3 regions of the Kitasatospora sp. NPDC004531 genome follow, and region 1 is predicted to be linked to each of the others. Evidence: riboswitches for the same ligand, from Rfam matches in the RefSeq annotation. Region 1 holds a riboswitch; each other region holds the start of a gene.
The links. Region 1 has a riboswitch for cyclic di-AMP ahead of ACWEMJ_RS22705 (transglycosylase family protein). Riboswitches for the same ligand answer to the same signal wherever they lie in the genome.
Positions count from the first base shown of each region.

Region 1 (7,657 bases):
GTCCGCGCCACTGCTCGAAGGCGCACCCCCACTCCAGGGCGTGCCCCCGTCGCCCGACGCGAACGGAAGCCGAAATCCGGGAGTCGGCGAAGGCAGAAGGCACCGGGCATCGGGCACCGGACGCCGGACACCGGGCGCCGGAAACAATGATGGCCGTCGTGGGATCTCCCACGACGGCCCGGTTTCACGGCCGTTGACATGCCGTCAGTGCGCGGTGCCCAGGTGGTCGAACTCCCCGTCCTTGACGCCGAGCAGCATCGCGTCGATCTCGGCGCGGGTGTAGACCAGCGCCGGCCCGTCGGGGAAGCGCGAGTTGCGCATCGCGACGCCGCCCCCCGGCAGCGCGGCGAACTCCACGCAGTTCCCCTTCGAGTTGCTGTAGCGGCTCTTCTGCCAGACCACGTCGAGCTCCGCGGCCGACATGCCGTTGTACGCCTCACCCATTGATTTCTCCCCAGACCCTGGTGAATGCCTCACTTGACGTGATGATAGCTCGGCTGCACGTGCATCAGCATGGGAAATATCCCGTGCAGAAGACCGTGCCAATGCTGTCACCAACCCTTCACAGGGCCGCAATTGACCGTGCGTAAGCGGACACAGCAGAGCAAATCGCCTGCCACTCCATGACCGTCCGCACACAGCCGTCAGCGCGTTGTCGATCATCACCGCCCGCCCCGCGCCTCACAGCCAGTCACAACTCGCGCTGTGATGACCGTCACTTCCTGGCGGAAAGCCGCCCACTGTCGGCATCCGGCTGCAAGGCACGCTGGGCAATGTCCTACGATCTGGCGCATGAGCACCGCAGCCATCCCGGGCGCGCCACTGCCCGTCCGTACGCCAGGCTCCCGTGCGCGGGGGCGCCACCGCCGTCCCGAGCGCCCCGAGATCATGGCCGGTTCGCCTGCCCTGGTGCTGGCGGTCCCGGCCGTCGCCGGGCCGGAGACCCGTCCGGTCGTCGACGAGCTGCTGTCCGTCGTGCGCGGCGACCAGCCGGGCATCGAGGTGACGGCCGCCTACCTGGGCGGCGAGGACGCTCCGACGGTGGCCGAGCTGTTGGCCGCCGCGGCCGAGGCCGGCCTGGCCGCGCCCGTGGTGGTGCCGCTGGTCCCGGGCCCGCACGAGTTCCTGACGGAGCTGCACAAGGCGGCCGCCGAGACCGGTGCCCAGGTGCTGGACCCGCTGGGCCCGCACCCGCTGCTGGCCGAGGCCGTGCACGTGCGCCTGTCCGAGGCGGACCTGGCCCGCGCCGACCGCGCCCGGCTGTTCGCGATCGCGACCGCCGCCGACGGCCTGGTGCTGACCACCACCGGCGGCGAGGAGGCCGCGTCCTCCGCCGGCATCACCGGCGTGCTGCTGGCCGCCCGGCTCGCCGTGCCGGTCGTCCCGGCCGCGCTGGACGTGCCCGGCTCGGTCGCCGCGGCCGTCGCGCACCTGAAGTCGACCGGCTGCGAACGCCCCGCGCTGGCCCCGCTGGTGATCGGCCCGGAGGCCGACCCGGAGCTGCTGGCCGCGGCCGCCGAGGAGACCGGCTGCCCGAGCGCCGCCCCGATCGGCGCCTACCCGACGGTGGCCCAGCTGATCGCCTCCAGCTACCTGGCGGCGCTCCCCGAGCCGACCCCGGAGCAGCTGGAGGCCGCCGAGGCGGCGGCCGCCGAGCAGCGCACCACCCCGGGGGCGCACGCGGCGCGCTGACGCGCCGTCCGAGGACCGCGACGGGCGGGAGCAGCGCATCGACGCGTTCCCGCCCGTCGCGCTTTCACCCTCCCTGCACGCGCCCGGTCTTCGGCGCGCTGTCGGTGAACTTCAGTGCGGGCAGCGCGACTTGGCGCGGCGGGGTGGGCGCGTTCGCGGGGCTGGTGGCGGCGTTCCACGGCCCGGGGGCGAGCCCGGGCGCCGGTTTGGCGAGCGCGACGGTCTGCGACTGCCCGGCCTTGCGGAACAGGATCCGCTCGGGCGCGGGAGCCTCCGGGTCGAGCCACAGCTCGGGCCCGTCGCCGAACTCGCAGTCCAGCACCGCGATGTCGTCGGGCCTGCCGTCCGGGGTGGCCCGGAACGCCACCCCCGCCTTGCGGTACCCGGTCAGTCGACTGCGGCTCAACACCACCGTCTCGCCGTCGAGTTGGTGCTTGAGCGTGGCCACCGCGTAGTCGGACTGTCCGGCGGCGTCGATCAGCAGCCCGTCGAGCACCGTCCCCTTGTCGCGGCCGAGCGCGTGCAGGGCGATCCCGCCGGCGGCGTTGCCGTACAGCACCGAGGCGGTGTAGTCGAAGTCGTTCAGGTAGGCGCCGTGCTCGATGCCCCAGCCCCCGTTGTGGTACGCGGCGAACCGGGTGACGGTGTGGTGGTGCTCGGCGTTCAGCCAGACGAAGACGCCGTTCTCCAGGTTGTTGTGCGCCAGGCAGTTCTCGAACGTCCACACCCCCTCGCTGTTCTCCGGCCACTCGTACCCGGACGCCCCGGTGGCGCCCTGCACGCCGACCGCCACGCAGTCGCGGGCCGTCGAGCCGGTGCCCGCGCCGAGGCTGAACCCGGTCAGCCGGTAGCCGCGCCGGTTCGGCTCGAAGACGGTGCGGGAGGCGACGCACCCCTCGTACGTGATGTCGTTCGACGGCCCCTGCGGGTTGCGGGTGTCGCTCGGGCCGTCCCACCAGTACGCGTCCTCCCAGGTCTGGTGGGAGATGCAGCCGCGGAACGTGATGCCGTGGCTCATGTGCGGCACGAACGCGTGGCTGCCGGCGTCGCGGACCACCACGCCCTCGACGACGGTGCCGCGCGAGGCTTCCTGCAGCATGTGGAAGTGCAGCCCGTACCGGCCGAGCACCGGTTCGGTGACGGGCTTCCCGTTCCAGCTGTCCTTCCCCTCCGCGCGCGGCCCGAGCCGGCTCAGCACCGCGTGCCGGACGTCGGCCGGGCGGCTGGACGTCAGGTGGACGTGCGCACGGCCCTGCTCGGTGCCCTCGACCCGGACGTTGCGGGTCAAATTCAGCACCTCCGCGCCGAGCGTGAGGCCACCACCGAGGACCACCCGCGGGTGGGCATGCTGGAGCGGCGCGGCCAGGGTGACGTCCCGGCCGTCGATCCGCTGCACCGTCACCAGGTCGTACGCGGTGGAGAAGTCCTCGGTGGACGGCGGCGCGGTCGGCGTGACGGCGAGCTCGTCGCCCGCCTGCCAGCCCTCGGGCGCGGCGGCCAGCCGCAGCGTGGTCTCACCGGCCCTCAACTCCCCGGCGGCCCGCACCCAGGCGGTCCGGGGCGCGCCGTCGAGCCGCAGGTAGCCGCTGCCGGTGACCCACAGGCCGGTGTCGGTGTCGACGACGGTCATGCCGCCGCCCTGGAAGCGCCGTTCGTCGATCCCGGGAAAGCGCAGCGTGTGCGTGTGCGCCGTCTCCGGGGCCAGCGCCAGCACCCCGCGCACCTCGACGTTGCCCGCGCTCTCCAGGGTCAGCGACCGGTCCTTGGCGAACACCAGCGAACCCGACGCTTCGATCAGCAGCGAGCCGACCCGGGCGTCGGCGTCCAGCACCACCCTGTCCGCGATCCGCACCGCGCTCCCGGGCCCGGGCGCCTTCCCACCCCACCCCTTGGCGTCCGACCACTTCCGCCCGCCGTCGTCCACCCCGCGCGGCCCGGCCGCCACCGTCGCCCCCGCCAACGACTGCCGCAGCACCACTCCCCCACCGACCGCCGTCACCGTCCCGACCGCCAGCCAGGTCAGCACCCGCCGCCGACTCAGCACCGGCCTCCGGTGCCGCCCGATCTCCCACTGCTCCACGATGGCCGCCTCCCGAACCGCACGCAGGGACTCCGAATCGGTCGGGGGCAGCATAGGTGGCGGGCGCGAACAGAATAGGAGAGTTCCGCACCGGTTAAGCATTCTGACGTACCGTCATCCGCCAGTTCGGCAGAAAGCGTCCGCGCGCACATTTCCGCGGCCCGTCGCAGCAGAAGGACAGAACCTTTCGGATCGCGCCACGGACCCGATCACAAACGCCACCAAGGCGAACATTTACTCACCTGGCGGCATAGCCACCCAAAACGGACACAAGATCGCCAACTCCCTGACGGCACAGCAGTTCTCACCATGCGCACGAGAGTTCACCGGAAACTCCTTGATCATATTTTTCGGCCGCAGTGAGGCCGGTCACAGGCATTTGCGAATTCTCCTTAAATCCGCTTAATCTCCTGCCCACGTTCGTGGACACACGGACCCAGTTCGCCCGGAACGCCGAATCCTGCCGCCGGGCGGACCGGCTCATGCGAAACGCACCGCGGCAGGGGCGGGGGAACCAGGTAAGTCGCCCTGGGGCGGTCCTGACGGACCGGTCCGGGGCTTGGGGTGAAGCCGGGCGCGCCGAGAGGTGCGCGCGGCCGGGCAACTCCGGCCCGAATCCGACAGCTCACCTCGCAGGCGTGGGAGAGGAACGCATCTTCATGCTGCCCGTCAGCGCCAAGCGCGCCCGCCGTCTGATCGCCACCACCGGTGTGGTCGGCATCGGCCTCTCGATCCCCTGCCTGACCGCCGGCACCGCCTCCGCCGCCTCGGTGGCCACCTGGGACAAGGTCGCCCAGTGCGAGTCCAGCGGCAACTGGTCCATCAACACCGGCAACGGCTTCTACGGCGGCCTCCAGTTCACCGCCTCCACCTGGGCGGAGTTCGGCGGCACCGCGTACGCCGCGCGCGCCGACCTGGCCTCCAAGGACCAGCAGATCGCCGTCGCCGAGAAGGTACTCGCCTCCCAGGGCCCCGGCGCCTGGCCGGTGTGCTCGATCCAGGCCGGCCTGACCAAGGGCGGCGAGGCCCCGCAGGTCGACACCTCCGCCAAGTCCTCCGGTTCGCAGGACGCCGCGCAGAAGCCCGCCGCCCAGCCGCAGGCCCAGCAGCAGAGCCAGGCCCCGAAGCAGCAGCAGCCGCAGGCCCAGCAGCAGCACCAGGCCCAGAGCCGCCCGCAGGCCGCCCCGCAGGCCGCCAAGGCCGACGGCAGCTACACCGTGGTGGCGGGCGACTGGCTGTCCGCCATCGCGCAGCGCCAGCACGTCGAGGGCGGCTGGCAGAAGCTGTACGACCTGAACCGCGACGTTCTCACCGAGGGCCCGGACATGATCTACCCGGGTCAGCAGCTGGCGCTCGGCAACGTCGCGGTCGCCGAGGCCCCGGCCAAGGACTCCGCGCCGGCCGCCAAGTCCTCCTCCAACAGCTCCACCTGGAAGAGCAACCGCTCCACCGCCCCGGCCCCCAAGCCCAGCACCCCGGCCAAGCCCAGCACCCCCGCGAAGAGCGCCCCCGCCAAGAGCGCCACCACGGCGACCACCACGACCACCACGACCAGCACCACCGCCGCCTCCAAGGCGACCGGTTCGAAGGCCGCGGCGATCGACTTCGCGCTGTCCAAGGTCGGCCAGCCGTACATCTACGGCGGCACCGGCAACGGCGGCTGGGACTGCTCGGGTCTGACCCAGGCCGCGTTCCGCCAGGCCGGCATCAGCCTGCCGCGGGTCGCCGCCGACCAGGCCGACTACTCGACCCGGGTGTCGCTGAACAACCTGCAGCCGGGCGACCTGCTGTTCTGGTCGAACAACGGCGCCAACTCGGGCGTCTACCACGTGGCGATCTACATCGGCGACGGCAAGTACGTCGAGGCCGCGAACCCGAAGTCGGGCGTGCGCACCGAGACCGTCGCCAACTGGGCGCCGGACTTCGCGGGTCGCGTCTGACGCCTCGCAACACCCCGCACGGCGGAACACCGCTGCCCCCGGAGACCTGGTCGGCTCCGGGGGCAGCCGCCTATCCTCACCCCCGAAGGGCTGTGCCGCCGACCCCTGGAAGCGGAGCAATGTCGAAACTGACCATCACCCTGGACGCCGACCTCGCCCTGGAGGCGATGATCCGCCTCGGCGCGAGCAGCCCGCAGGACGCGGTGGAGCTGCTGCTGCGCGACTACCTCGCCACCGACCGCCGCACCCAGGCCCGCACCGGCGGCAGCCGCGACGGCGAGCGCTTCACCGGGCCCGCCCCCTCGGCCGAAGAAGGATGACCGCGCCAAACCCCTTGCCCGCCAAAGAACTTACCGTCTGGTAAGTCATCAGCGAAGTCCCTACCCTGGGCGAACCCTCACCCCACCCAAGGGAGTTCGCTGATGGCACACCCCCTCACCCGTGCCGCCCGCGCCGAGCACCTGCGCGACCGCGCCCCCGTCGAAGTGCGGCGCGCGAACGGCCGCGTCGTCGAGGCCCGCACCCCGCCGCTGGCCCCGCCGCCGGACGCCGGCAGCCTCGCCGACCTGCCCTTCCGCAACGCCGAACTCGCCCCCGACGCCGAGGTGTTGACCAGGCGCACCGCGGACGGCGGCTGGCAGCGGGTGACGGCCCGGCAGTTCGCGGACGAGGTGGCGGCCACCGCCCGCGGCCTGATCGCGGCAGGGGTGCGGCCGGGCGGGCGCATCGTGCTGATGTCCCGCACCCGCTACGAGTGGACGCTGCTGGACTTCGCGGCCTGGGCGGCCGGCGCCTGCCTGGTTCCGGTGTACCCGACCGCCGCCGTCGAGCAGGCCGAGTGGATCCTGCGCGACTCGGACGCGGTGCTGGCGGTCGCGGAGGACGCCGGCACCACCGAGGCGCTGACCGTGGCGATCGCCCGCACCGGCGGCACGGTGCCGCTGTGGCGACTGGACGAGAACGCCCTCGCCGCCCTCGCCGAGCTCGGAAAGGCCGTCCCCGCCGAGGAGTTGACGCGGCGCAGGCAGGCACTTCGCCCGGAGTCCGAGGCCACCCTGATCTACACCTCCGGCACCACCGGCCACCCCAAGGGCTGCCGACTGACGCACGCCAACTTCCTCACCGAGGCGGCGAACTGCCACGCCCTGCTGGAGCCGGTGTTCAGCGCGGCGACCGGCGAGGCCCCGTCCACCCTGCTGTTCCTGCCGCTGGCCCACGTGCTGGGCCGGATGATCCAGGTGACCTGCGTGTTCGGCCGGATCCGGTTCGGCCACAGCCCGTCCCTGAAACCCGCCGAACTCCGGCCCGACCTGGCCGCGTTCGGCGCCACCTTCCTGGTCGGCGTGCCCTACCTGTTCGAGAAGATCCACCAGTTGGGCCGGGCCGAGGCGCAGGCGAAGGGCGCGGTGCGGGTCTTCGACCGGGCGGCGGAGGTCGCCGTCCGCTACGCCCGCGCCGAACTCGCCGCGCTGGCGGGCGAGGGCAGCCCGGCGCCGCTGTCGCTGCGCCTCGCCCACGGCCTGTACGACGCCCTGGTGTACCGCCGGGTGCGGCAGGCGATGGGCGGGCGGATCAGGTACGCGATCAGCGGCGGCTCCTCGATCGACCCGGAACTGCTGCTGTTCTTCGCCGGCGCGGGCGTGCTGGTCTACGAGGGCTACGGGCTGACCGAGACCACCGGCCCGTCCACCGTGAACCCGCCGCTGCGGCCCCGCCCGGGCACCGTGGGCCCGCCGGTACCGGGCAGCGCGGTGCGGATCGCCGACGACGGCGAGGTGCTCCTGAGCGGCGGCCAGCTCTTCGACGGCTACCACGAGCTGGGCGCCGACCGCGCCCACCGAACCGACACCACCCACCAGCCCGACCCCGCGCACCAGGCCGACCCCGCCCGCCGCCCCGACCGCGCCCAGTGGTTCGCCACCGGCGACCTGGGCCGCCTCGACGA
Region 1 is NZ_JBSGDD010000060.1:9,741-17,397, forward strand. It holds gene ACWEMJ_RS22690 (DUF397 domain-containing protein) at 205-444, opposite strand; gene ACWEMJ_RS22695 (hypothetical protein) at 793-1,692, shown strand; gene ACWEMJ_RS22700 (hypothetical protein) at 1,757-3,772, opposite strand; cyclic di-AMP (ydaO/yuaA leader) riboswitch at 4,253-4,426, shown strand; gene ACWEMJ_RS22705 (transglycosylase family protein) at 4,411-5,712, shown strand; gene ACWEMJ_RS22710 (hypothetical protein) at 5,832-6,032, shown strand; gene ACWEMJ_RS22715 (AMP-dependent synthetase/ligase) at 6,135-7,657, shown strand, end outside.

Region 2 (7,657 bases), on a different contig from region 1:
GCGTCGTTCAGCAGGGCGAGGCGCTGCTGGGCGGCCTCGGCGGCGGTCTCCGCCTCGAACCGGTCGGTGATGTCCACCACCGTCACGCACACCCCGAGCACCGTGCCGTCCGGCTCGTCCAGCCGGAAGCACGCCACCGACCAGGCGTGCTCGCGCTCCGGGTCGGCCGGAGTGCGGCCGTGCGTGCGGGCGTCCAGCACCGACCGGCCGTCGGCCAGCACCCGGGTCATCATCGCCTCGACCTGCCGCCCGTCGATGGCCGGCAGCACCTCGGTCAACCGCCGGTGGACGCTGTCCTGCCGGGAGACCCCGTTGATCCGGGCCAGCGCGTCGTTCAGCCGGACGAAACGCAGCTCGGTGTCGAAGACCGCCATGCCGACCGGGGACTGCGTGAAGAAACCGTCCAGCACTGCCAGGTCGGAGGCCAGCCGGCGCACCGAACTGACGTCGGACGCCACCGCCAGCACCATCGGGACACCGCCCGGGCCGACGATCGGAAAGGTCCGGAAGTCCAACCGCACCACGTGCCCGTCCCGGTGCCGCACCGGAAACACCCCCGAGAACGGGCGGCCGCCGAGGATCCGGGAGAACAGCTCCAGCACCTCGGGACGCCGCTCCGCCCCCACCAGCAGGTCCGCGGCGCGCGCCCCCACCGCCTGCGCGGCGGGGAAACCGAGCAGCGTCTCCGCGTCCGGACTCCAGTGCAGGATCCGGCCGTCCGCCGCCACCAGCGCCGTCGCCACCGGAATCGCCAGCAGGCCGTCCGGCAGCTGCGCACCGCCCTCCGCGAGCGGAGAACTGGGGCGGATCCGGTGAATGCCCTGCTTGTCGGTGTCCATCTGGCCACCTGCCGTTCCGGGGGCGGGTACCGCCCTGCCATCGTCGCACGGAGGGCCGCCCGCGCCCAGACGGGTGAGCGACCGCTATCGTGGACCGGATGCACACCCGTCGGACCGACCCGCAGGCGGCGCCCGATGGCGCGTAGGCCCCCCGCCCCCCTGAGCCCGCTGCCGCAGCGCGACGGCATCGACGCCGTCCACGTGCGCCTGCCGCTCGACGGCCACTGGCCGAGCGTCCGGGCCTACCTGGAGGAGCGCTACGGCGCCGCCGCCGGCCCCGGGCGGATCGCGGCGATGCTCGACGCCGGCGAGTTCGCCGCCCCCGACGGCCCCGTCGCCCCGGACGCGCCCTACCGGCCCGGAGGCCACGTCTGGTTCCACCGGGAACCCGGCCCGCCCGAGCCCGTGGTGCCGTTCCCCGTCGAGGTGCTGTACCGCGACGAGCGGATCGTGGTCGCCGACAAGCCGCACTTCCTCGCCACCACGCCGCGCGGCAGCCACGCCACCGAGACCGCGCTCGCCCGGCTGCGCCGCGACCTCGGCCTGCCCCGGCTCAGCCCCGCGCACCGGCTGGACCGCCTCACCGCCGGCGTGGTGCTGTTCGTCGCCGACCCGGCCTGCCGGGGCGCCTACCAGGGACTGTTCGAACGGCGGGAGGCCGTCAAGACCTACGAGGCGATAGCCCGGCACGACCCCGCGGTGAGCCTGCCGACCACCGTGATCGACCGGCTGGTCAAGGACCACGGCCGGCTGGACGCCTACCGGGTGCCCGGCGAGCCGAACGCCGAGAGCCGGATCGAGCTGCTGGCCGCCCGCGACGGACTCGGCCGCTACCGGCTCGCCCCGCGCACCGGCCGCACCCACCAGCTGCGGGTGCACATGAACGGGCTCGGCCTGCCGATCCTCGGCGACCCCATCTACCCGCGGCTGCTGCCCGCGCAGGACCCCGAGGACTACCGGCGTCCGCTCCAACTGCTGGCCCGCTCGCTGGAGTTCACCGACCCGGTGGACGGCACGCCGCGGCGCTTCGTCAGCGGACGGGTGCTGGCGGCCTGGGCCGACCCGGCCGCCTGGCGCGGCTGACGGATCCGCGGAGCGGCGACGAGCACCTCCTTGTGCGCAGTGTATTGACGGGGAGTCTAATAACTTCTACCTTCGCGGCAGGCACCGTTCCATCCCTCGACTCCACCCCACCGCGAAGGAGCCGGCATGCCGCCCCAGCCCGCCGCCACCCCCGGCGCTCCCGCCCGCGAGCGCACCGCCCCCGACCGGGAACGCACCGCCGAACGCCTGCTCGCCTCCTCCGCGAAGCTCTCCTTCGACCCGCTCAAGGACGTCGACTGGGACGCCGACCCCGTCCCCGGCGCCTACTACTGCCCGCCCCGGCACCTCTCCCTCTACGGCACCGCCCTGTGGGAGCGGATGACCGAGGACGAGCGCATCGAACTCTCCAAGCACGAGGTCGCCTCGATCGCCAGCGTCGGCATCTGGTTCGAGGAGATCCTCATGCAGATGCTGCTGCGGCACGCCTTCGACCGCGACCCCACCAGCAACCACGTCCAGTACGCGCTCACCGAGATCGCCGACGAGTGCCGGCACTCGATCATGTTCGCCCGGATGATCGCCAAGATGGGCGCTCCCGCGTACGGCACCGGATTCGTCGCCCACAACCTCGGACGGCTGTTCAAGGCGATCTCCACCCACAGCCAGACCTTCGGCGGCACCATGTACGTCGAAGAGATCCTGGACGCCTTCCAGCGCGAAGTGATGAACGACGACACCCTCCAGCCGCTCACCCGGCAGGTCTCCCGGATCCACGTGATCGAAGAGGCCCGGCACATCAGCTACGCCCGCGAGGAACTCGTCCGCAAGCGCCTCGGGTTCGTGCAGCGGCGGTGGGAGCAGTTCTTCCTCGGCGTGGTCATCTACTTCGCCACCACCGCGCTGATCCACCCCCGGGTCTACTCCGCCGTCGGCATCGACCCCAAGGTCGGCCAGGCCGTCGCCAAGGCCAACCCGCACTGGCGCAGCACCAAGATCGAGATGGCGCAGAAGGTGATCGGCGTGCTGGGCCGGGCGGGACTGGTCGGCCCCGCCAACCGGTGGCTGCTGCGCGCGGCGGGCGTCATCGCCTGAGCGGGCTCCCGGCGGCCGGCCGGTGGTGGCCCGGTGGGTGATCGTTCGGTCGTGATCGTTCGGTGCGGAAACGGCCTTCCGGGGCGGGAGTTGTGCGGATACAGTGCGACGCACCGAACGATCCGGGGGGATCACCATGCGTCGCACGCCGATCGGCACTGTTGCTGCCGCCATCCTGCTGCTCGCCGCCGTCGCCGGGTGCGGCGGGGCGGAGTCGAGCGGAGCACCTGTCGGCCCGCCCTCCGGGAGCGCGGGAGCGGGTGTTTCGAGTGACGCGGCTCCGGCTCCGAGCGGTCCTGCTCCGGGGAGTTCGGCTCCGAGCGCCTCGGCCTCGGAAGGCGCGGCGGGCAGCATCACCGTGGCCTTCGCCGGTGACGTGCACTTCGAGGGCCGGACCGCCTCCCGACTGAGCGCCCCCGCCGCCGAGACCGCGCTCGGGCCGATCGCCCGGACGCTGTCCGCCGCCGACCTCGCCGTGCTCAACCTGGAGACCGCGATCACCGGCCGCGGCAAGCCCGAACCCAAGACGTACACCTTCCGCACCAGCCCGAAGGCGCTGACCGCGCTCAAGGACGCCGGGGTGGACGTGCTCTCCCAGGCCAACAACCACGCCGTCGACTTCGGCGCCGACGGCCTCGCCGACACCCTCGCCGCCAAGGCCGGCTCCCCGATCCCGCTGGTCGGCATCGGCAAGGACGCGGCCGAGGCCTTCGCGCCGCACATCGCCACCGTGCGCGGCACGAAGGTCGCCGTGCTGGCGGCGAGCCAGGTCGACGAACTCACCAACCAGAAGTGGCGCGCGGGCGACCACAAGCCCGGCATCGCCTCGGCGTTCGACGAGAGGTCGCTGCTGCGCGCCGTCACCGAGGCGAAGGCGCAGGCACCCGTGGTACTGGTCTACCTGCACTGGGGCGACGAGGGCGTGGCCTGCCCGACCGCGGCCCAGAGCGCGCTCGCCAAGAAGCTTGCCGCGGCCGGCGCCACCGCCGTGGTCGGCACCCACGCCCACACCATGCTCGGGGCGGGCATGCTCGGGAACACCTACGTGGCGTACGGCTTCGGCAACTTCCTCTGGTACGGCACCTCGAACTACACCGCCTCCGACGAAACCGGCGTCACCACGCTCACCATCACCACCGACGGGCGGGTGACCGGCGAAACGTTCACCCCGGCGCACATCGACGGCCGGGGCGTGCCCGTTCCGCAGACCGGCAGCGCCGCGAAGGCCGCCCAGCAACGTCGCGACGGCCTGCGCGGCTGCACCGGGCTGGCCGCCGTCCCGAAGTGACGGCGGCTCGGCCGGGTCGCCGTCAGCCCAGGTTCAGCACCTGGCCCGGGTGGATCAGGTCCGGGTTCTCGCCCACCACCTGCTGGTTGCTCTTGTAGAGCTCGCTCCAGCCGCCGTTCACTTCGTGGCTGCGGGCGATCTTCGCGAGCGAGTCGCCCGGGCCGACGGTGTACGGCTGCGGGGACGACGACGCGGCCGGGGCCGGGGCGTCGGCGGACGGGGTGCCGGGCGTGGGCGTGCTCGGGGCCGGGGTGCCGGCGGACGGCTGGCCCGGGGTGCCGCTGGGCTCGGTGGACGGGGTGGGCGACGGGTTGGCGCCGGCGCCGCTCTGGCCCTGGGTGTTGTCGGTGCCCGTGCCCGTGCCTGTGCCGTTGCCGTTGCCGTTCTCGGCGCCGTTGCCGTTCCCGTTCGTGCTGCCGTTCTCGGGGGTGGTGGGCGTGGTCGGGCTCGGGGTGCTGCCAGGGGTGGTGCCCGGGGTGGTGCTCGGGTCGGTGGAGGGCGTCGGGGAGGACGGAGCGGTCGGGGCGGTGCCCGGAGCCGGCGTGCTCGTGGGCGGCTGCGGATGCGTCAGCTGCACGTAGCGCTCGTACAGGCTCTGGTGACTGGTCCAGAACCAGGCGCCGTTCTTCTGGTACCAGTACACGTGGTAGATCGGGTCGTAGCCGGGCAGGCCGGAGAACACCGGCGCGGCGTGCGGCTCGGCGACCGTGCCGTCCGCGGCGGTCTTGGCGGCCGCGGCACCGCGCGCGCCGCGCAGCGAACCCGACTCGTCCGCCGCGTCGTTGTCGTCCACCACACCGGGGGCGTTCGCCGCGCGCAGGTTCGCGGTGTCGGCGCACGAGGCCCACGGCTGCGGGCCCTCGGTGGCCAGGATGCGTTCGGCGACCACGATCTGCTGGCTGCGGGTGGCCCCGCTGGGCAGGTCGGCGTACTGGGTGCCGCCGTAGTCGATCCAGCGCTGGGCGGTGATCTGGAGCCCGCCGTACAGCCCGTTGCCCGGGTCGGAACTCCAGTTGCCGCCGCTCTCGCAGTCGGCGACCCGGTCCCAGACCGAGCTGGGTGCGGCCTGCGCACCCGTCACGGCGAGCAGGGGAAGGGCGAGGCCGACGCCGGCGACGCCCGCTGCGGCGATCGCCCGCTCGGCGGCCTTCTCCGCCTGACTCTGTCGACGGTGACGCCCGGAACCCGTGAAGAGCATGCCCGATCCTCTCCGCACGCCTGCGAGGTGAGCTGTCGGGTTCGGACCGGGAGGCTGGCCCGGCCGCCGTGCGCCGGTCGGATCCGGTGCGGGCGGCTTCACCCCAAGCCGTGGGGGCGGCGACGTACCTGGTTCCCCCGTCCCTGCCCATGGGTTGTGGTGGTCGAACCGCAACACGGCGGACAGGGTTCGGCGTTGCCGCGCGCGGGGCCCGGCGGTGCGGGCCGGACCGAGCCTATTCACTCGAACGGAGCAATCACAAGCGCATCGCGCCCTCATCACGGCCATGTCACGTCGGCCGGACGGCGTCGGAGGCGGACTGCCCGGGTCGGACGGTCGGCTGCTCAACTCTGGCCGATCGGTGGGATTGAGGGAGCGCGAGGCAGGGAAGGCGGGCGCCCGGATTCGGGCCGTTGCGGGCCGATGCGACGTCAATTGCCTTGCGGTGAAAGCAAGTTGATTGCAATCGGGGCATTTTCGGCGTTGCGGATAAATCACGCGACAGGCCGTCCGGCGGGTTCCTACCATCGCGGTGATCACTTTTCCCCGACCCGCTGTGGAGGTGCCCGTGGCTGTGCTGATTCCCGAAGTGCTCCGGGTGGAACGCCAGTTCGCCCGTCTGTTCGTCGGTCAGTCGTTGTCCGTCCTGGGCGACCGGGTCTCGTTCGTGGCGCTGCCGTTCGCGGTGCTGTCGATCGGCGGGTCGGCCGCCGATGTCGGACTGGTCACCGGGGCCGGCCTGGTGCCGATGCTGGTGTTCACCTTGATCGGCGGAGTCTGGGCCGACCGGATACCCAGACAGTGGATCATGCTGGTCTCCGACCTGGTGCGCTGCGCGGTCCAGGCGGCCGTGGCGGTGCTGCTGCTCACCGGGACGGCCCGGGTCGGCGTGCTGGCGCTGCTCATGGTGGTCTTCGGAGTGGCGGACGCCTTCTTCCTGCCCGCCTCCACGGGGCTGCTCCCACTGGTGGTGTCGAGTGAACGGCTGCGCGAGGCCAATGCGCTGCGCGGTTTCGTCCACTCGGCGGGGCTGGTGGTCGGCCCGGTGCTGGCCGGTGCGCTGGTCGCCCTGGCCGGGCCCGGCGGCGCCCTGCTGGTGGACGCGGCGAGCTTCGCGGCCAGCGCCGCTGTGCTGGCGAGACTCGGCGCGGTGGGCGGGCCGGCCGTCGCGGAGCGGGCGGAGCGGCTGGGGATCCTGGCCGAGCTGCGGGTGGGCTGGCAGCAGGTCCGCCGGCGGTCCTGGGTGTGGTCGGGCATGCTCGCGATGGCGGTCTACCACGTGGTGGTGCTGCCTTCGGTCTTCGTGCTCGGCCCGGTCCTGGCGGACCGGGAGTGGGGCGGGGCCGGCGCCTGGGCGGTGGTGGTCACCGCCTTCGGTCTCGGATCCATCGTCGGGGACGTCTGCGCCTTCCGCCTGAAACCGGCCCGACCGATGGCGGTGGCGGCCGTCGCGATGGCGGTCGCCTCCTGCCAGGCGCTGATCATCGGATCCGGCGCCCCGGTCGCGGTGATCGCCGCGCTGGAGGCCTGCACGGGAGTCGGCGTCTCCCTGTGCTTCGTGCTGTGGGAGACGTCGCTCCAGGTGCACATACCCGAGCAGGTGCTGTCCCGGGTCAGCTCCTACGACCACCTGATCGCGGTGGCCCTGATGCCGCTCGGCCTGATACTCGCCGGCCCGCTCTCGGACGGGATCGGCGTGCACCGGACGCTGTTCGGGATGACCGCGCTGGCCGTGCCCGCCGCCCTGCTCCTGCTCGCCCTCCCGTCCGTCCGGAGGCTGCCCGCACAGCCGTCGGCCGACGCCTCTCCCATTAATCCATGAAAGAGTGGAATATGATCGAGGACGCGCCACCGCCCGAACACCGCCCGCGGCGCACCGGTCCACGCACCACGATCCACGCACCACCTGGGAGCCACCCATGTCCGTCCCGGCCCAGCGCCCACTGCCGCCCTCGGCGGCCGCCCCGGGCGCCACCGCGCCCGGCGGCCCCGCAGGCCGGCCGATCCGGCTCGGGCTGCGCGCCAACCTCGCGCAATTCGGCCTGCTGGTGGCGGTCAACGCCTTGGTCGGCGGCATGCTCGGCCAGGAGCGGACGGTCCTGCCGCTGCTCGCCGACCAGGTCTTCCACCTGTCCGCCTACACGGGCGCGCTGACGTACATCCTGGCGTTCGGCGCGACCAAGGCGGTCACCAACT
Region 2 is NZ_JBSGDD010000006.1:115,403-123,059, forward strand. It holds gene ACWEMJ_RS05010 (SpoIIE family protein phosphatase) at 1-839, opposite strand, end outside; gene ACWEMJ_RS05015 (pseudouridine synthase) at 975-1,922, shown strand; gene ACWEMJ_RS05020 (AurF N-oxygenase family protein) at 2,049-2,975, shown strand; gene ACWEMJ_RS05025 (CapA family protein) at 3,334-4,263, shown strand; gene ACWEMJ_RS05030 (transglycosylase family protein) at 4,286-5,461, opposite strand; cyclic di-AMP (ydaO/yuaA leader) riboswitch at 5,465-5,633, opposite strand; gene ACWEMJ_RS05035 (MFS transporter) at 6,030-7,283, shown strand; gene ACWEMJ_RS05040 (MFS transporter) at 7,381-7,657, shown strand, end outside.
Region 2: linked by a shared signal. The riboswitch ahead of ACWEMJ_RS05030 (transglycosylase family protein) and the one ahead of ACWEMJ_RS22705 (transglycosylase family protein) in region 1 are both predicted to bind cyclic di-AMP.

Region 3 (7,657 bases), on a different contig from region 1:
TTCTACTCGCAGCCCGGCCGGCACGGCCCCGTCCACCGCGACGAGGGCGACATCCTGGTCCTCCAGCTCAGCGGCGACAAGCACTGGCAGGTCTACGCCGGCCCCACCGACCCGAACTGGCAGCCGGTCCGCGAGGACAACCCCGGCCCGGTCCTGCTGGACACCGTGGTCCGCGCCGGCGAGGTGCTGTACGTCCCCAACGGCTACGCCCACACCGCCCGCGCCACCGAGGACGGCCCCTCGCTGCACCTCACCATCGCGCTGCGCGAGGCCTGCGCCGTCCACCTGCGCAACCAGCTGCGCGCCCTGCTCGCCGACGGCCTCGAACTGCCCGCCCGCCCCCGCGACGAGGACGAACTGCTCGCCGCCGCCGCCCGGCTGCTGGACCACCTGCGCGGCCGGATCACCGCCGCCGACCCCGCCGAACTGGTCTCCGCCGCCCGCCACGCCGCCCACAGCAGCCGCCCCACCGCCTGAGCCCGCCCGCCCGAGCCCCGAGGAGACCCGACCATGACCGAGACCTGGCTGAGCCGCTTCGTCGCGGACGAGGAGCAGTTCCGCACCCGGCTGTGGCGCACCACCCCCGCCGTGCTGCGCCCCGAGCGCCCGCCGGTGGACGTGCTGCCCGCCGCCGAACTCGACCGGCTGCTCGACCACGGCCTGCTGAAGGTCCCCTACCTGGGCCTGGTGCAGCGCGACGCCCACCTGCCCGCCGAGCGGTTCTGCCCGCCCCGGGTGGTGCTCGGCGAGGTCGTCGGCGGCTACGCCGACGGCGCCGCCGTGCGGGCGCTGATCCGCGACGAGCGGGCGACGCTGCTGCTGCGCTACGTCGACCAGTGGCACGAAGGCGTCCGCACCCTGGCCCGCGGCCTGGCCGCCGAGCTCGGCCGGCAGGTCGAGGCGTTCTGGTTCCACACCCCGCCCGGCACCCAGGGCCGCCCCGTGCACCGCGACGACGCGGACGTGCTGGTGCTGCAGATCTCCGGCGCCAAGCGCTGGTGGGTGCACGGCGGCCCCGCCGACGGCAACTGGGCCCCCGACCGGGAGGACGGCGACCCCGGCGAGGTGCTGCTGGAGACCGTGCTGCGGCCCGGCGAGGTGCTGTACGTGCCGCGCGGCTTCGCCCACCGCGCCCGCGCCGAGGACGGCGCACCCTCCACCCACCTGTCGCTGACCGTCCGGGAGGCCGCCAGCGCCAACCTGTACACCGTCGCGCAGACCCTGCTGATCGACAGCCTCGCGCTCCCCGGCCGCCCCCTCGACGACGCCGCGCTCACCGGCGCCGCCGCCGCGCTGATCGAGCACGCCGGGTCGCTGCTCGCCGAGCTCACCCCCGCCGACCTGCTGGCCGTCACCCGCCAGCTGATGCTGCAGCCCGCGGCCTGAGGGCCGGGAGAAGCGCCCGTCGGCCGTTGTAGGTTCGGTGGCGTGGACACTCCGAAGCTGATCCTGCTCACCACCACCCACCGCGTCGCCCCCGGCCTGCTCAGCTGGCCCGCCTGGGAGGCCCTGCGCTCGGCCCCCGCCGTGCTGGTCGGCGACGCCGACCACCCGCAGCTGCCCGCTCTGCGCGCCGCCGGCGTCCGGCCCCGCACGGTCGAGCGCGGCTCCGCCCCGGCGCTGGCCCGCCTGCTGCTCGCCGAGGCCCCCGCCGTGTGGCTGGAGAGCCCGGACGGCGACCCCGGGCTGACCGACGCGCTGGCCCGGATCGCGGTGGAGGAGGCCGGCGAGCACCCGGAGATCGAGCTGCTGCCCGGCTCCTACGACCTGCCCGGCGCCCGCCTGCTCGACCTGGTCACCGTGATGGACCGCCTCCGCTCGCCCGGCGGCTGCCCCTGGGACGCCGAGCAGACCCACCGGAGCCTGGTGAAGTACCTGGTCGAGGAGGCCTTCGAACTCGTCGAGGCGATCGAGGAGGACGACCGCCCGACCCTGCGCGAGGAACTCGGCGACGTGCTGCTCCAGGTGTTCTTCCACTCCCGGATCGCCGAGGAGCACCCCGAGGACCCGTTCTCCATCGACGACGTGGCCGGCGACATCGTCGAGAAGCTGATGTACCGCCACCCGCACGTCTTCGGCGACGTGGACGTCCGCGACTCCGCCGAGACCGAGGCCAACTGGGAGCAGCTGAAGGCCGCCGAGAAGCAGCGCGACTCCGTCCTGGACGGCGTCCCGGCCGGTCTGCCCGCGCTCGCCTACGCGGCCAAGCTGGTCTCCCGGGTCCGCCGCGCGGGGTTCACCGCCGTCCCCGACGCCCCGTACGAACTGCCCGCCGAACTCACCGCCGACTCGGCCGGCGAGCTGCTGCTGGCGATCGCCCAGCGCGCCCACGACCGGGGCGTGGACGTGGACGCGGCGCTGCGCGCGGCGGCCCGCCGCTACCGCCGCGCGGTCCGCGCCGCGGAGGGCCTGCCCGAGACGGACTGACCGCCGTCAGCCGGCCAGCGGCACGTCCGACACCGGGCGGCGCTGCGCCGGGACGACCTCGCCGATCGCCTCGCCGATCAGCGCCAGCAGCTCGGCCAGCGGGTCCAGGTGCCGGGGCAGATCGGCGAGCTGCACGATCCGCTCGCCGTCCGGGCCCGCGACGGCGAACAGGTCGATCGGGCCGAGGTGCTTGACGGCGGTGTCCACCAGCGCGGCGATGTCCGCCGGGTGGTGCACGTCCCCCGAGACCCCGACCACCGGGCAGCCCGGACGGTCGAGTTCGGCGGCCAGGTCCTCGGCGACCCCGGGCCGGAGATCGGCGATCAGCAGGCCCGCCGCCCCGGCGGCGGAGAGCCGGCGGGCCAGATCGGCCCCCTCGCCCCCGTCGAGCACCGCGATGACCACCACTGCACCGGCTACTCGCATGGCCTGCTCCCCTTCCGAGCGGAACCGAGGGCGGTCCGCACGCCGCCCACCGTGGTTCTGGAGGATCGTAGGCTCGCCCCGACGCTCCGCAACAGGGATTACCCGCCAGGTGACCGGATTCACGCGACGGCGGTTCCAGATACGGTCAAGACATGCCAGATCAGCCCCACGACGCCCACCCGCAACTCTTCACCTGGGACTTCGCCGCCGACCCGTACCCCGCGTACGCCTGGCTGCGCGAGCACTCCCCGGTGCACCGCACCACGCTGCCCAGCGGGGTGGAGGCCTGGCTGGTCACCCGGTACGCGGACGCCCGGCAGGCGCTCGCCGACTCCCGGCTCTCCAAGAACCCCGCGCACCACAGCGAACAGGCCCACCGCACCGGCCGGGTGGGCATCCCGGGCGAGCGCCAGGCCGACCTGATGACGCACCTGCTGAACATCGACCCGCCGGACCACACCCGGCTGCGCCGCCTGGTGTCGAAGGCCTTCACCCCGCGCCGGGTCGCCGAGTTCGAGCCGCGGGTGCAGCAGCTCACCGACCGCCTGATCGACTCCTTCGCGGGGCGCGGCGAGGCCGACCTGATCCACGAGTTCGCCTTCCCGCTGCCGATCTACGCGATCTGCGACCTGCTGGGCGTCCCCGCCGAGGACCAGGACGAACTCCGCGACTGGGCGGGCATGATGATCCGCCACACCGGCGGCAAGCGCGGGGGAGTGGGCCGGGCCGTCAAGCAGATCCGCGCCTACCTGGCCGACCTGATCCACCGCAAACGGGCCGACCTGGGCGACGACTTGATCTCCGGCCTGATCCGGGCCAGTGACCACGGCGAGCACCTCAGCGAGAACGAGGCCGCGGCGATGGCCTTCATCCTGCTCTTCGCCGGCTTCGAGACCACCATCAACCTGGTCGGAAACGGACTGTTCGCCCTCTTCCGCAACCCCGGCCAACGCGCCCTGCTCCAGGGCTCGTTGGAGCGCGGCGAGTCCGGCCTGCTGGAGACCGGCATCGAGGAACTGCTGCGCTACGACGGCCCGGTGGAGCTGGCCACCTGGCGGTTCGCCACCCGGCCGTTGAGCATCGGCGGGGTGGACATCCCGGTGGGCGACCCGGTGCTGGTGGTGCTGGCCGCCGCCGACCGCGACCCGGCCCGGTTCGCGGCGGAGAACACCCTCGACCTGGCCCGCGCGGACAATCCGCACCTGGGTTTCGGACACGGCATCCACTACTGCATCGGCGCGCCGCTGGCCCGGCTCGAAGGGCAGCGCGCGATCGGCACACTGCTGACACGGCTGCCGGATCTCCAGCTCGCCGCCGACCCGGCCGAACTCCGTTGGCGCGGCGGCCTGATCATGCGCGGGCTGCGCGAACTCCCGGTCTCCTTCACGCCCCGCTGACCCGGTTTCGACCGCCGCCGCCCAGCTCCGGTCCGTGACCGCCAACTCCCCTGCCAGGGGCGCGCGGTGCGCCCCCGCCCCGGGCAATACGGACATACGTGGACGGTTTGTGCACGAGAAGTGAAGGTCCGTAATTTCGGCGTGATGGTGGATATATGAGCTTGTGATTGCTCATCAGGTCTGCTTACTCTCCGATTTGCCCGCAGCTGTGGGCCCCGATCGCGGCACGCCGAGTCCTGTCCGCCGCGTCCTCGGGACACCGACCAGGAATTCGGACAGGAGCGGGGGACCCAAGGTGTGAACGCCGTCGCAGTTTTGACGGCTCGGGGTGAAGCCGCCCGGGAGCGGACGCAGCAGTCGCGTCCCGACTCCCCGGCGGCCGGGCCAGCCTCCCGGTCCGAACCCGACAGCTCACCTCGCAGGCGTGCGGAGAGGAAGTCCCATGCTGTTCACCGGTTCCGGCCGCCATCGTCGTAGCACCAAGGCCGAGAAGGCCGTCGCCGCAGCCGGCGTGGCCTCCGTGGGCCTGGCCCTGCCGCTGCTGTCCGCCACCGGCGCGGCGGCCGCGCCCGCCTCCACCTGGGACAAGGTCGCCCAGTGCGAGAGCGGCGGCAACTGGTCCATCAACACCGGCAACGGGTACTACGGCGGCCTGCAGTTCTCCTCCTCCACCTGGCGTGCCTACGGCGGCGCCCAGTACGCCTCCCGCGCCGACCAGGCCAGCCGCGCCCAGCAGATCTCGGTGGCCGAGAAGGTGCTCGCCTCCCAGGGCCCCGGCGCCTGGCCGGTCTGCTCGGTCAAGGCCGGCCTGACCAAGGGCGGCGGCAGCGGCTCCCAGGACACCGCCTCCCGCTCGGAGCAGCGCTCCACCGCGCCGCAGCAGCAGTCGACCAAGGCCACCAAGACGCCGAAGGCCCAGCCGAAGGCGCAGCAGCAGGCTCCCAAGGCGCAGCAGCCGCAGCAGAGCTACAAGTCGCCGAAGCCGGCCACCACCTCGCAGGCCCTCGGCGGCACCTACACGGTGCGGCAGGGCGACACGCTGTCCCAGATCGCCGACCGGCAGCACCTGTCCGGCGGCTGGGAGAAGCTGTTCCAGGCGAACCGCAACGTGATCGGCGGCAACCCCGACCTGATCGTCCCCGGCCAGGTGCTCTCGCTCTGACCCCCGCGGCCGGTCCGGCGCCGGCCCGACCGATGATCCGTCCGCTCCGGGCGCGCGCAGCACAGTTCGCGCCGTCCGGAGCGATCCGGCGGCGGGCAAACAGGTGAACTACCAGTGAGTAGCCGGGCCACACGGTGAGACGGAGCCCGGCCGGGCGTGGCCGCGGGGATGTCTGCGGCTAGGCTCTGGGCGTAACGACCACACATCCGCTTCCGCTAGGAGATGCCTCGTGCCGTCCATTGATGTCGTCGTAGCCCGTGAGATCCTCGACTCCCGCGGCAACCCCACGGTCGAGGTCGAGGTCGGTCTCGACGACGGCAGCACCGGTCGTGCGGCTGTCCCCTCGGGCGCCTCCACCGGCGCCTTCGAGGCGCTGGAGCTCCGCGACGGCGACAAGAACCGCTACTTCGGCAAGGGCGTCGAGAAGGCCGTGCTGGCCGTCATCGAGCAGATCGGCCCGGAGCTGGTCGGCTACGACGCCACCGAGCAGCGCCTGATCGACCAGGCCATGCTCGACCTGGACGCCACCCCGGACAAGTCCTCGCTCGGCGCCAACGCCATCCTCGGCGTCTCGCTGGCCGTCGCGCACGCCGCCTCCGAGGCCAGCGACCTGCCGCTGTTCCGCTACCTGGGCGGCCCGAACGCCCACGTGCTGCCCGTCCCGATGATGAACATCCTCAACGGCGGCTCGCACGCGGACTCCAACGTCGACATCCAGGAGTTCATGATCGCCCCGATCGGCGCGGAGTCCTTCTCCGAGGCCGTCCGCTGGGGCGTCGAGGTCTACCACACCCTCAAGGGCGTGCTGAAGGAGCGCGGGCTGTCCACCGGCCTGGGCGACGAGGGCGGCTTCGCCCCGAACCTGGACTCCAACCGCGAGGCCCTGGACCTCATCACCGAGGCCATCAAGAAGGCCGGCTACACCCCGGGCAAGGACGTCGCGCTCGCCCTGGACGTCGCCGCCTCCGAGTTCTACAAGGACGGCGCCTACCAGTTCGAGGGCAAGCCGCTGTCGGCCGCCGAGCTGGTCGAGTACTACGCCGAGCTGGTCGCCGCCTACCCGCTGGTCTCCATCGAGGACCCGCTGGACGAGTCCGACTGGGACGGCTGGAAGGCCATCACCGACAAGCTCGGCGACAAGGTCCAGCTGGTCGGCGACGACCTGTTCGTCACCAACCCGGAGCGCCTGCGCAAGGGCATCGAGACCGGCACCGCCAACGCGCTGCTGGTGAAGGTCAACCAGATCGGCTCGCTCACCGAGACCCTGGACGCCGTCGAGCTGGCCCAGCGCAACGGCTACCGCTGCATGATGTCGCACCGCTCCGGCGAGACCGAGGACGTCACCATCGCCGACCTCGCCGTCGCCACCAACTGCGGCCAGATCAAGACCGGAGCCCCGGCCCGCTCCGAGCGCGTCGCCAAGTACAACCAGCTGCTGCGCATCGAGGAGATCCTCGACGACGCCGCCGAGTACGCGGGCCGCGGCGCGTTCCCGCGCTTCCGCTCCGCGGACAAGTAAGCACAGCAAGGGCTGATCCAGCCGCTGAGCCTGTTGTGACCGGTGCCCCGGCCTCCACCGCGTAGGGTGGGCCGGGGCACCGGCATGCGCAGGAGGGGCGACCAGATGGCCAAGTGGAGGATCCCCGGACTGGCGGCGCGCCCGCGCTTCACCAGCCGGGCCACCGTGCTGGTGCTCGTCCTGTGCTCGCTGGTGGCGATACTCGCCTACCCGACCCGGCAGTACATCGCGCAGCGCGCGGAGATCGCCGATCAGCGGGCCAAGGCCGAACACGCCCGCCAGCAGGTCGACGAACTGCGCCGGGCCAAGGCCCGCTGGCAGGACCCGGAGTACGTCAAGGCCCAGGCCCGGGAGCGGCTGCACTACGCGCTGCCGGGCGAGACCCCGTTCGTGTCGGTGGCCCCGCCGCCCGCGCCGGGCGACAAGCAGTCCTCCTCGGACGGCGCCGGCCGGCCCAAGGCCGCCCGCCCCTGGTACTCCGCCTTCTGGGACTCGGTGGACGCCGCCGACACCGCACTCGCCGCCCCGCCCGCGGCACCCTGACACCCGCCCCCCACCTGACGAACAGACTGCTGATGAGCCACCAGAACCCTCCTGTCTCCGACCAAGACGTCGCCGCGATCGCCGCCCAGCTCGGCCGGGTCCCGCGCGGCCTGCGCTCCGTCGCGCACCGCTGCCCGTGCGGCAACCCGGACGTGGTGGAGACCGCGCCCCGGCTGCCCGACG
Region 3 is NZ_JBSGDD010000105.1:13,790-21,446, reverse strand. It holds gene ACWEMJ_RS29595 (JmjC domain-containing protein) at 1-477, shown strand, start outside; gene ACWEMJ_RS29590 (JmjC domain-containing protein) at 511-1,386, shown strand; gene ACWEMJ_RS29585 (MazG family protein) at 1,429-2,427, shown strand; gene ACWEMJ_RS29580 (SDR family NAD(P)-dependent oxidoreductase) at 2,434-2,853, opposite strand; gene ACWEMJ_RS29575 (cytochrome P450 family protein) at 3,006-4,250, shown strand; cyclic di-AMP (ydaO/yuaA leader) riboswitch at 4,502-4,689, shown strand; gene ACWEMJ_RS29570 (transglycosylase family protein) at 4,693-5,412, shown strand; gene eno (phosphopyruvate hydratase) at 5,642-6,931, shown strand; gene ACWEMJ_RS29560 (FtsB family cell division protein) at 7,037-7,474, shown strand; partial or broken gene ACWEMJ_RS29555 (DUF501 domain-containing protein) at 7,507-7,657, shown strand, end outside.
Region 3: linked by a shared signal. The riboswitch ahead of ACWEMJ_RS29570 (transglycosylase family protein) and the one ahead of ACWEMJ_RS22705 (transglycosylase family protein) in region 1 are both predicted to bind cyclic di-AMP.